Regions from separate parts of the Methylobacterium sp. E-025 genome, predicted to be linked through region 1. Evidence: riboswitches for the same ligand, from Rfam matches in the RefSeq annotation. Region 1 holds a riboswitch; each other region holds the start of a gene.
What was found. Region 1 has a riboswitch for cobalamin ahead of MKK64_RS13880 (TonB-dependent receptor). Riboswitches for the same ligand answer to the same signal wherever they lie in the genome.
Positions count from the first base shown of each region.

Region 2: linked by a shared signal. The riboswitch ahead of MKK64_RS15010 (TonB-dependent receptor) and the one ahead of MKK64_RS13880 (TonB-dependent receptor) in region 1 are both predicted to bind cobalamin.
Region 3: linked by a shared signal. The riboswitch ahead of MKK64_RS01395 (CbtB-domain containing protein) and the one ahead of MKK64_RS13880 (TonB-dependent receptor) in region 1 are both predicted to bind cobalamin.

Region 1 covers NZ_JAKSYR010000102.1:341,746-345,011, reverse strand. The annotation lists gene MKK64_RS13880 (TonB-dependent receptor) at 1-2,033, opposite strand, end outside; cobalamin riboswitch at 2,327-2,535, opposite strand; gene MKK64_RS13875 (App1 family protein) at 2,620-3,266, opposite strand, start outside.
Region 2 covers NZ_JAKSYR010000109.1:59,115-62,380, forward strand. The annotation lists gene MKK64_RS15010 (TonB-dependent receptor) at 1-1,852, opposite strand, end outside; cobalamin riboswitch at 1,971-2,185, opposite strand; gene MKK64_RS15015 (DUF2778 domain-containing protein) at 2,254-3,266, opposite strand, start outside.
Region 3 covers NZ_JAKSYR010000021.1:80,773-84,038, forward strand. The annotation lists gene cobW (cobalamin biosynthesis protein CobW) at 1-825, opposite strand, end outside; gene MKK64_RS01385 (DUF1636 family protein) at 844-1,212, opposite strand; gene MKK64_RS01390 (CbtA family protein) at 1,205-1,954, opposite strand; gene MKK64_RS01395 (CbtB-domain containing protein) at 1,977-2,153, opposite strand; cobalamin riboswitch at 2,190-2,471, opposite strand; gene cobU (bifunctional adenosylcobinamide kinase/adenosylcobinamide-phosphate guanylyltransferase) at 2,539-3,066, shown strand; gene cobO (cob(I)yrinic acid a,c-diamide adenosyltransferase) at 3,063-3,266, shown strand, end outside.

The DNA of each region.
Region 1 (3,266 bases):
TAGGCCGGGCGTCGCGCGGTGTTGCCGAAATCGCTGAACACCTCGCCGACGTACTGGAACCCGACCCGTGCTTCCCAGGTCGGCGCGAAGGCGTAATTGAGCCAGAGGTTGGCGACCCGCTCGGGCACGTCGATCGGCCGGTTGCCGGCGTACGAAATCGTCGCGCCGTTCACGGCCTGGTCGAAGGAATCGTACTGCGCGTGCAGCAGGGCGAGGTTCGCGTCGACCCGCCAGAGCGGCGTGACCTGCAGCGAGAGCGCCGCCTCGACCCCGTAGGAGGATTGCCGGCCGACCTGCGTCGAGACGTTCGGCTGGCCCGGCACCGCCGAGATCAGGTTGTCCTTGACGATGCGGTAGCCGGCGAGCGTCCACTCGCCTCGGCCGTCCCAGAACACGCCCTTGGCGCCGAGCTCGACCTGCTCGCCGGTGGAGAGCTTGAAGCCGGCCAGCGATTGCGACAGCGTGATCAGGCTGTTCACCGGGTCCGTGGCGGTGGCGACCTGCGCATAGAGCGCGGTGTCCGGCGTCGGGTTGAACACCAGCCCGAAGCGGTAGCCGAGGCCCTGGAAGGACTTCTCGAACTGCGCGTTGCTCATCAGGTTCTCGCGCTGCAGGGTCGAGGCGTCGAACCGGACGCCGGACAGGAACGAGAGCTGGTCGGTGAGGATCAGCCGGTCCTCGGCGAAGACCGAGGCCTGGTCTGTGCTCGTCGCGTAGGCCGGGCTGGCGCGGCCGTTCAGCGGGAACGAGCCCGGGTCGTAATCCGTCAGCGGGACGCTGGTGACGAGGCCCGATCCGACGGTCGAGAAGTTGTTGGTGTGCCGAAAATCGATGTGGTTCACGTCGAAGCCGGCCAGGAACTCGTTGCGGAAGCCGAACAGCGTGCCCTTGAACGCGGCGTCGAACCGGTTCCCGAGCTGTTCCTGCTGGTGGTAGATTTCGGTGTAGTCGCTCCGGTCGACCAATCGCGTCGATCGGTTGAAGCTGTAGGTCTCGACGTCGAGCCAGTGGCGCCTGCTCTGCAGCCGGTAGGCGGTGTTGCGCACCGTGATGTCGGCGGTGGGCGTCCACTCCGTCTTGAGCTGGGTCCAGTTGTCCGCCCAGGTGATCTTGGCGTCGCGGACGTTGTAGTTCTTGAACCGGATGAAATCCGGGATGCGCCCGTCAACCAGCGGCGTGCCCCAGTAGCGCGCCGGCTCCTGATAGCCGAGGTCGTGGCTCAGGGTGAAGGCGAGGTCGGGCGTGGCCTGGAGCAGGATCGCGCCCGAGACCGCGAGGTTGCGGAAGTCGCCGTCCGGGCTGATCCAGCCGCCGGCGCGGTTGCCGCTGACGTTGAGGCGATAGGCCACCGCGTCGCCGATCGGGCCGCCGGAATCGAGGGCGAGCCGCGCGATCCCGTCCGATCCGACGCCGGCCCGCACCACGTTGATGGGCATGAAGGTCGGCTTCTTCGTCACCACGTTGATGACGCCGCCGATCGCCCCGTCGCCGTAGAGCACGGAGGCCGGCCCGCGCAGCACCTCGATGCGCTCGACGTTCCAGGTGTCGAACGGGAAGGTCACCGTGTTGGCGCCGACGAACAGCCGCGTGCCGTCGTAGAGCTGCTGGATCGAGTTCGGCCCCGAGAACCCGCGGCTGGTGAAGGCGCCGTTGCCGTTGCCCGGCGAGGCGATGGTGGTGATGCCGGTGGCGTTCTGCGTCACGGCGTCCGCGATCGTGTCCTGGCCGCGCAGCCGCGCGGTCTCGCCGGAGATGACGTCGACGCTGCCGGGGGTCTCCAGCGGCGTGAGGCCGAGGCGGCTCGCGCCGCGGTCGGGCGTGCGCAGGTTGAGGCCGACCGGCGCGGCGCGGCTCAAGCCGACGCCGTCGCCCGCGACCGTGAGGGTGTCGAGCACGACGCTCGCCGATTCGCCGGCGACCGGCTGCGCGCCGGCCTCTCGCGGCGCAGCGAGGATGACGAGCGCCGTGCCGGCGAGGAGCAGGCAGCGCGTCGCGCGCCCGAGGGAACGAGCGGTTTGCAGAAGAACGAGCATGGATCGGATTCGGCTCTATCGGCGCGACGCGACGGCCTGCCCGACCCTCGATCTACATCGAATGTAACAATGTTACAATTAGGCGATCGGCCGAACGCGGCTCGGCCGCCGGCGCACGGATGCCGGGCGGCTTCCTGTGCGTCGTTCGGCGCGGGTCTCGCGGTCGGCAAGGGCATGGAAGGGACGTGCGGACGCGTGTGGTGGCACGTCACCGCGAACGAGGCCGCCCCGCATGCGCCGCGCGGGCCCATGCGTCTCGACACCCGTCGAGGCACCCCGCCCGACGCGTTTCGCGTGTGACCACGACTGACGGCAGGTCTCCTGGCTCGCGGGTCGCTGCCCCTCATCGTCTTCCCAGGCGCCGTGACCCAGTGACGTGTTGATGGAGGCTCGCCGCTTACAGTTGCGGGGGCAGCCGCGGCATCGGAAAGGCTCCTCGGAGCCTCGTCCTCACCGCGTTCCCTTTTGATCCCCGAGGGGAACCGTCCCCGCCAAGTGGCTTCCGCGGTCCCGAAGAGTCAACGGCCGGAAGCACGCTCCTGTGAAGTGTGACCCGGCGGCGACAGCGACGGCGCGCACGGTGGCGCTAGGTCGAGACATGCGATCCGTCCTGCGCCGACGCCTCGACGACGACGCTCGGCGGCAAGGTTCCTCCGGCGCCGCCGAGGACGGAGCCGAGGTCGCCCGGCAGGGCGGTCTCCGCGGTCAGCTCCGCCGGCTCGCCGCCGGCCGCGTGCTCGTCCGCCACCAGGGCGACCGCGCCCGGTGCGATCAGGCCGAGGCTCGCCGCGTGCCGGGCGATGGCGGTGCTGTCGGCGGCGATGACGAGGTGGCTCCCGGCGGCCGCGACGACCTGCGCCAGCGCCTCGATCTCGCGTATGCGGTCGGCGTCCCGCGACACGTTGCGGATGTAGACCGCCTTCACCCGGCCCGGATGGTCGGCGACGAGCCGGCCGTAGACCTCCGGATCGTGCTGCCCGCTGTCGCCGATCAGCACGAAGGGCAGGTCGCGATACAGCGACAGCATGTGGACGATCAGGGCGCGCTTGTGATCCTCCGCCCGGCGGGGGAGGGGGTGCTTCCACGACAGGCCCCATTCGCGCAGGAACAGGATCGGGCCCACCGGGATGCCGTGGATCGTGAAGAACTCCGACAGCATCTCGTACAGGCCCCACGGCGCGCGCGAGACGTAGAGCATCGGGTTGGCCTCGATGCCGTCCGGGCCGACGTAGA
Region 2 (3,266 bases), on a different contig from region 1:
CGAAGGTGAACCCGGCCGACGCGATCGTGGTCGGCGCCTCGGGGATGCGGTTGCCGACCGGGTCGACGTCGGAGAAGCGGGCATTGGTGACGGTGAGGTCCCCCTCCAGCCTCAGCCACGGCGTCACCGCGTAGCGGTTGGTCCACTCGATGCCGAAGCGGCGGCTCGGCCGGCTCGGCTCCGTCGTGCCGGTGTCGCCCTGGAACAGGTTCTCCGACGCGAAATCGAGGCGGAACAGGGCCAATGCGGTCTCCAGCCCGGCGATCGAGCGGTTGCGGATGCCGACCTCGTAGCCGGTCGAGGGCACGAGGAAGGGCGAGCGCGCGATGTTGAAGAGGGGGCTCGCCGGGTCGACCGTCGCGGTCACGCCGCGCACGTCGTTCGAGTGGAAGCCGCCGCCGTAGTTCACGTAGAGCTCGGTGTCGAACCACGGCCCCAGCACCAGCCCGAGCTTCGGGTTGACGATGCCGTCCCGTGCCTTGCCGGAATTGGCCGCCGTGTCGGAGACCACGTCGCCGTAGTAGCCGTCGGCCCGGAAGCCGACGCTGGTGCGCAGCCAGTCGGTCCAGCGCACGCGGTTGTCGACGTAGAACGCCCCGCTCGCCTCCAGCACCCGGTCGTCGAGGACGCCCGTGCGGAACTGGCGGTTCGCGGTGTTGAACAGCCCGACGCGGATCGCGTCGGTGCGGGTCTGCACCCCGATCTCGTTCTCCATCGGATGCCCGAACAGGTCGCCCTGGAAGACGTGGCTCACCTCGCCGCCGCCGAGGATGCGCTGGTCGAGCTGGTGGAACTGGTCTCCGTTGACTGGATCGTTGAGGAAGTAGGTGAAGTCGTTGAACAGGTTGAGCTGCGAGCGGATGACGTAGGCCGAGGCCCGCGTGACGCCGGTGTCGTCGGTCATGCTCCAGCGGCCCGAGAGCGAGAACCGGCTGCTGTCGCCGCCATCGGTCGGGTTCAGGGTGCCGAAGCGGCCGATGATCCCCTCCGACACCGCGCGCGACGCGATCTGGTTGGTCGCGGCCCAGCGGCTGGCATAGGCCATGCCGGTGACCGAGAACCCGTCGAGCGCCGTGCCCTGGCTGTAGCGCACCACGCCGTTCACCTTGCGCAGCGCGTCCGGCACGTCCCACGGGCCGTCGTAGACCTGCGCCTCGCCCGCCACGAGCAGGTTGCCCTGGCCGAGGGGGGCCGAGGCGATGGTCAGCGCCCGCGCGTAGCCGAAGCTGCCGAACGAGGTCAGCGCGACGTTCTTGGCGACGGTGTCGAGGTAGTCGATCCGTACCGAGCCGGCCGAGGCGAAGTCGCCGTCGCGGACGAAGTACGGCCCCTTGTGGAACGCCACCGCGCCGACGAGCTCGGGGATCAGGAAGTTGATGTCGGCGTAGCCCTGGCCGTGCGCGTGCGTGCGCATGTTCACCGGCATCCCGTCGACCTCGATCGCGATGTCGGTGCCGTGGTCGAGGTTGAAGCCGCGCAGGAAGAACTGGTTGGCCTTACCCTCCCCCGAATGCTGGGTGACGATTAGGCCGGGCACGGATTCGAGCACCTCGCCCGGCCGCGTGATCGGGCGGCTGTTGATCTCGGCGCCGGAAACGATGCCGGCGCTCGCCGCATCCACCGTCCGAAGCGCCCCGCCGGCGCCGATGGTGCCGCCGACGTAGCCGGCGCTCGCCGCAGCCCCGGCGGCGGGCCTGGGATCGTCGGCCGTCACGGAGATCTCGGCGAGGTTCGCCTCGGCCTCCCCGGCGGCGGGGCGCGCCAGCGCGGCCGGGCCCGAGAGGGCGGCGACGCAGGCGAGAGCGAGCAGGGTTGGCGTTCGGAAGACGAGCGGGGACTGGGACGCGGACACGGGACCTCGGGCGACGCGGACGTGGCACGTCACCGCGAACGAGGCCGATCCACCGCTCCGTCCGTCGGACGGCCGGGGGCTTCGACACCCGCCGGAACACCCCGCCCGACGCGCTTCGCGTGTGACCACGACTGACGGCAGGTCTCCTGGCTCGCGGGTCATCGCCCGCCACCGTCTTCCCGGATGCGGCGCATCCAGTGACGTCCAGTGGTGGAAGGCTCGCCGCTTACAGTTGCGGGGGCAGCCGCGGCTTCGGGCAAGGCCTCGTCGGGCCCTCCCCTCACCGCGTTCCCTTTTGATCCTCGATGAGGAACCGTCGCGTGCAGGTTGCGTCGGGCGGCGCCGGCCCGTCAATCCGGCTTTCGGACGCCGTCGCCGGGTGTGGCCGATCGGTGACGGCGTCAGCGGCTCGCGGCGAAGCGGGCCGGGCCGTCGCCGCGGCCGGTCACCACGACGAGGCGGCGGATCTCCCCGCGCAGGAACGCCTGCAGGAAGCGGTCGTAGTTGCGGAAGGACACGCAGCCGTTCGAGGCGCCGCTCGGCCCGAGCATGTAGGTGTGGGCCAGCAGCCCGTCGCGGCCGTGGATCGCGGCGGCGCCGCCCACCGGGTTGAGGCGGATCGCCCGCACGCCGTGGAACAAAGCCTCGCGCTCGGTGAGGTCGTAGGTGCCCGGCGGGGTCGAGCCGCGCATGCGCAGGTGCACGAAGTCGGGATGGTCCATGCTGGCGCCGAGGCCGGAATGGGCTTCCAGCACCTCGCCGTTCGGCAGCCGGACGGTGCGGGCGGTGATGTCGTAGATCGCCGTGCCGGCGCCCGCGTCGGGGCTGGGGAACAGGCGGCCGCGCGACCGCTCCAGCCCGGGGCTCTCGAGGGCGGCGTAGGCCAAAGCCGGGCCCGGGTCCTTCCGCGCGGCGAAGAGCTCCTCGAAGAACGACGGCGTCTCGGCGGTGGGCGCCGGGACCGCCTCGGGCACCCGGCGCGGGGCGCGGCGCAGGGCGAGGCGCTGCGGCACGGGGGCGGCGATCAGGTCCGCCGGGCGGGCGACCGGCAGCGGCACGATCTGGGCCTGCCGCACGACCTCGGTGTCCCGCAGGACCTGGGTAACCCGCAGGACCTGCGTGTCCCGTAAGACCTGGTTTGCCCGCAGGGCCCGCACCTGCTCCACGACCTGGGCCTGCCGGCCGGTCTCCGCCGGGGGCGCGGCCTCCGTCGAACGCGGCTCGGCGGCCGCGAGCGTCGCGACCGGCGGGGCGAAACGCGGCTCGGGCGGCGTGAGCGCGGCGCCGAGGGGCGCGCCCTGACGGTCCGCGCCGGCCTCCGGGCCCAGCATCGGCCGGGGATCGAACAGGGCCGCGAGGGCGGTCGACCCGGTGCTGCGGGCCTGGAGGCTCGCGACCTGCGGCACCGGCTCGG
Region 3 (3,266 bases), on a different contig from region 1:
CTTCTCGACGCGGGCGGCGAGGTCGGCGGCGGTGATCGCCGTGCGGACCGGGAGCGCCACGGTCTCGAAGTCGTCGTGGTCGTGATCCTCGCCCGCGCCGTGATGCGAGGGGCGCGCGTCGAGGTCGTCCTCGGCGGCGGCCTGGAGGCCGAGCAGCACCCGCGGGTCGATCTTGCCGTGGGCGGTCTCGACCACCTTCACCGCGCGGGGAAGCTGGCGCTTCACCTCGGCCCGCACCTGCGCGAGGCCGGCGGCGTCGAGAAGATCCGCCTTGTTGAGCACGACGAGGTCGGCGCAGAGGAGCTGGTCCTCGAACACCTCCTCGAGCGGGTTGTCGTGGTCCACCGCCGTATCGGCGGCGCGCTGGTTGGCCAGAGCCTCGGGGTCCTCGGCGAAGGCGCCCGACGCGACCGCCGGCCCGTCCACGACCGCGACGACGCCGTCGACGGTCACTCGCGAGCGGATCGCCGGCCACTGGAACGCCTGGACCAGGGGCTTGGGCAGGGCGAGGCCGGACGTCTCGATCAGGATGTGCTCGGGCGGGTTCGGGCGATCGAGAAGAGCCGTCATCGCCGGCACGAAGTCGTCCGCGACGGTGCAGCAGATGCAGCCGTTGGGAAGCTCGACGATCGAATCCTCGGTGCAGCCCTCGATGCCGCAGGCGGCGAGGAACGACTTGTCGAAGCCGATGTCGCCGAACTCGTTGACGAGGATCGCGAGCCGGCGCCCGCCGGCATTCTCGACCGCGTGGCGCACCAGCGTTGTCTTGCCGGCCCCGAGGAAGCCGGTGACGATGGTGCAGGGGATCTTCTGGACGATGCTCATGGGGATCTCGCCGATGGCTCAGGCCGCGCGCGGCGGAAACGGAGGGATGCGGGCGACGACGCCCTTGCGGAATTCCTGCGGCCTCTGCTTCCACGGCACGATCCCGTCAGGCGTGCCGGCGTAGAGGCCGACGCCGTCGAGAATGATGCGTGCGGAATCCGCCGGGTCGAGGTCGCCGTAGACGTAGGTCCAGCGATCCTCCGCCGCCACGGCGACGGTGCAGGGCCGCTTGCAGACCGACAGGCACTCGACCGCTTCGATCGTCACGCCGTCGGGGGCGGGAAGCGCACGCAACGCGTCGAAGAGGCGGGCGCCCGCGCGCGGGCCGTCCGGTGCATCGCTCTCCATCCGGCAGGTGGTGCAGACGTAGAGGATCGTGTCAGCCACGGGCGCCTGCCGCGGCCTTCGGGCCGAAGGTCTGCCAGGCGCGCCCGAAGGCCAAGCCGATCACCGCCCAGAACACGAAGGCGATGGCGAGCGAGCGCGCGGCGAACTGCGCGGCGAGGCCGGCGGGAAGCTCGGACGGCGTCGCCGCCACCTCCGGCGCACCGGCCAGATGCGGAGCGACGATGAGCACGATTCCGCCGAGGATGGTGATCGGCACCCGGCGGATCGCGATGAGATAGATCCCCATCGCGGTGGCCGACGCCGTCATCACCCACCAGACCTGGCGGGCGGCCAGCGGGGCCGCCTCGCTGCCGGGCAGCTCGGGCGGCAGGCCCAGAGCCGGCGCGAGCGCCACGGCGAGGAAGCCGGCGACCGCGAAGGCGAGCCCGCGCTCGGGCGACGGCTCGCGGCCGGTGGCCAGCATCACCGCGCCAAGGAGCAGGGCGTAGCCGATCCCGCCGACGAGGGTCGCGAGCCCGGTGAACAGCATGCGCGGCAGGCCGGCGGCCGGCTGCCATTCCGGCTCGGCCTTGGTGTCGTGGTCGTGCCCGGCATGGGCGAGCACGATCGGCAGGCGCCCGGCCAGCGGGGCCGCCGAGGCGGCGGCGCCGGGAGCGGCCTGGGTCTCGTAGCGCTCGGCGGCGATGATCAGCGGCGAGGTGAGCGCGAGCTCGAGCCCCGTCACGAGGACGGCCGCGAGGAAGCCGGCGGCGAGCGCCGCCGACAGGAGCCGGATGAGCATGGGAACGCCTGGGTTCAGGCGGTCAATGGCAGGGGAAGTTCTGCGTGTGCCGGAAGTCGTGCGCCGCGTTGTGCAGCGCCGAGGCCGGCGAGAAGCCGGCGAGGAACACGAGCCCGAGGCCGAGCATGGCGGCGGCGACGATGGCGACGAAGCCCTCGTTCGCGCGGGTGCCGGTCTGGGTGAGGGTCTGGGTGGTCATGTCGACAACATCTCCGGCCGCCCCGCCGGCGGCGTTCGAGAAAGCGCGGGGGACGGCAGGTCTCCTGGCTCGCGGATCGCAGCGCCTGCCGCCTTCCCGAAACATCGGTGGCCGAGGGCAGGAGCTGAGGGCTCCCACGGCGATCCGGGCTTCGATCCGCAACGCAGTCCCATCTTGGACAGGTCGGTTCAACGAAGCCTGGATCGCTGTGGGGACCCTGGCCGCTTACAGTTGCGGGGGCAGCCGCGGCATCGGGTTTCCCCTCACCGCATTCCCTTTTCACCCCGTCTCCGGGGCACCGTCGCGTCCAGCCATAGCCTGTCCGGTCTCCCCGCACAACGGAGGCTTTGACGGGCGCACAGGGGTTGGGGCATGGGTTCCAGCCATGCAGCAGGCCGCGCCTCGGACGACCCTCGTGCTCGGCGGTGCGCGCTCGGGCAAGAGCGCCTACGCCGAGAGGTTGATCGAGGCGGTGCCGGGCCCGTGGCTCTACCTCGCCACGGCACAGGCCTGGGACGACGAGATGCGCGCGCGCATCGCCCGCCACAGAGCGCGGCGCTCCGGCGACTGGATCACTCGGGACGTGCCGAACGCTTTGGCCGCCGCGATCGCCGAGGCGCCGGGGCCGGTGCTGGTCGATTGCCTGACCTTGTGGCTGACGAACCTGCTGCTTGCCGATGCCGACCTCGACGCCGAGACGGCGGCGCTCCGCAGTGCCTGCCGGGAAGCGCGCGGGCCGCTCGTCCTCGTGTCGAACGAGGTGGGCCTCGGGATCGTGCCCGACAATGCGCTCGCCCGCCGCTTCCGCGATGCGGCCGGACGCCTCCACCAGAGCCTCGCGGCCGAGTGCGACCGCGTCGTGCTGACGGTCGCCGGGCTGCCGCTCGTTATCAAACCGCAGGGAACGCCATGACCGACGACGCCGAACGCCATCGCGAGAAGATGGAGAAGCGCAAGGCGGTGCAGGACGCCGAGGTCGCGGCCAAGACGATCGAGAAGGGCCTGCTCATCGTCAACACCGGACCCGGCAAGGGCAAGACCACGGCGGCGCTGGGCCTGGCGCTGCGCATGCTGGGGCGCGGACACCGGGTCGGCGTGGTGCAGTTCATCAAG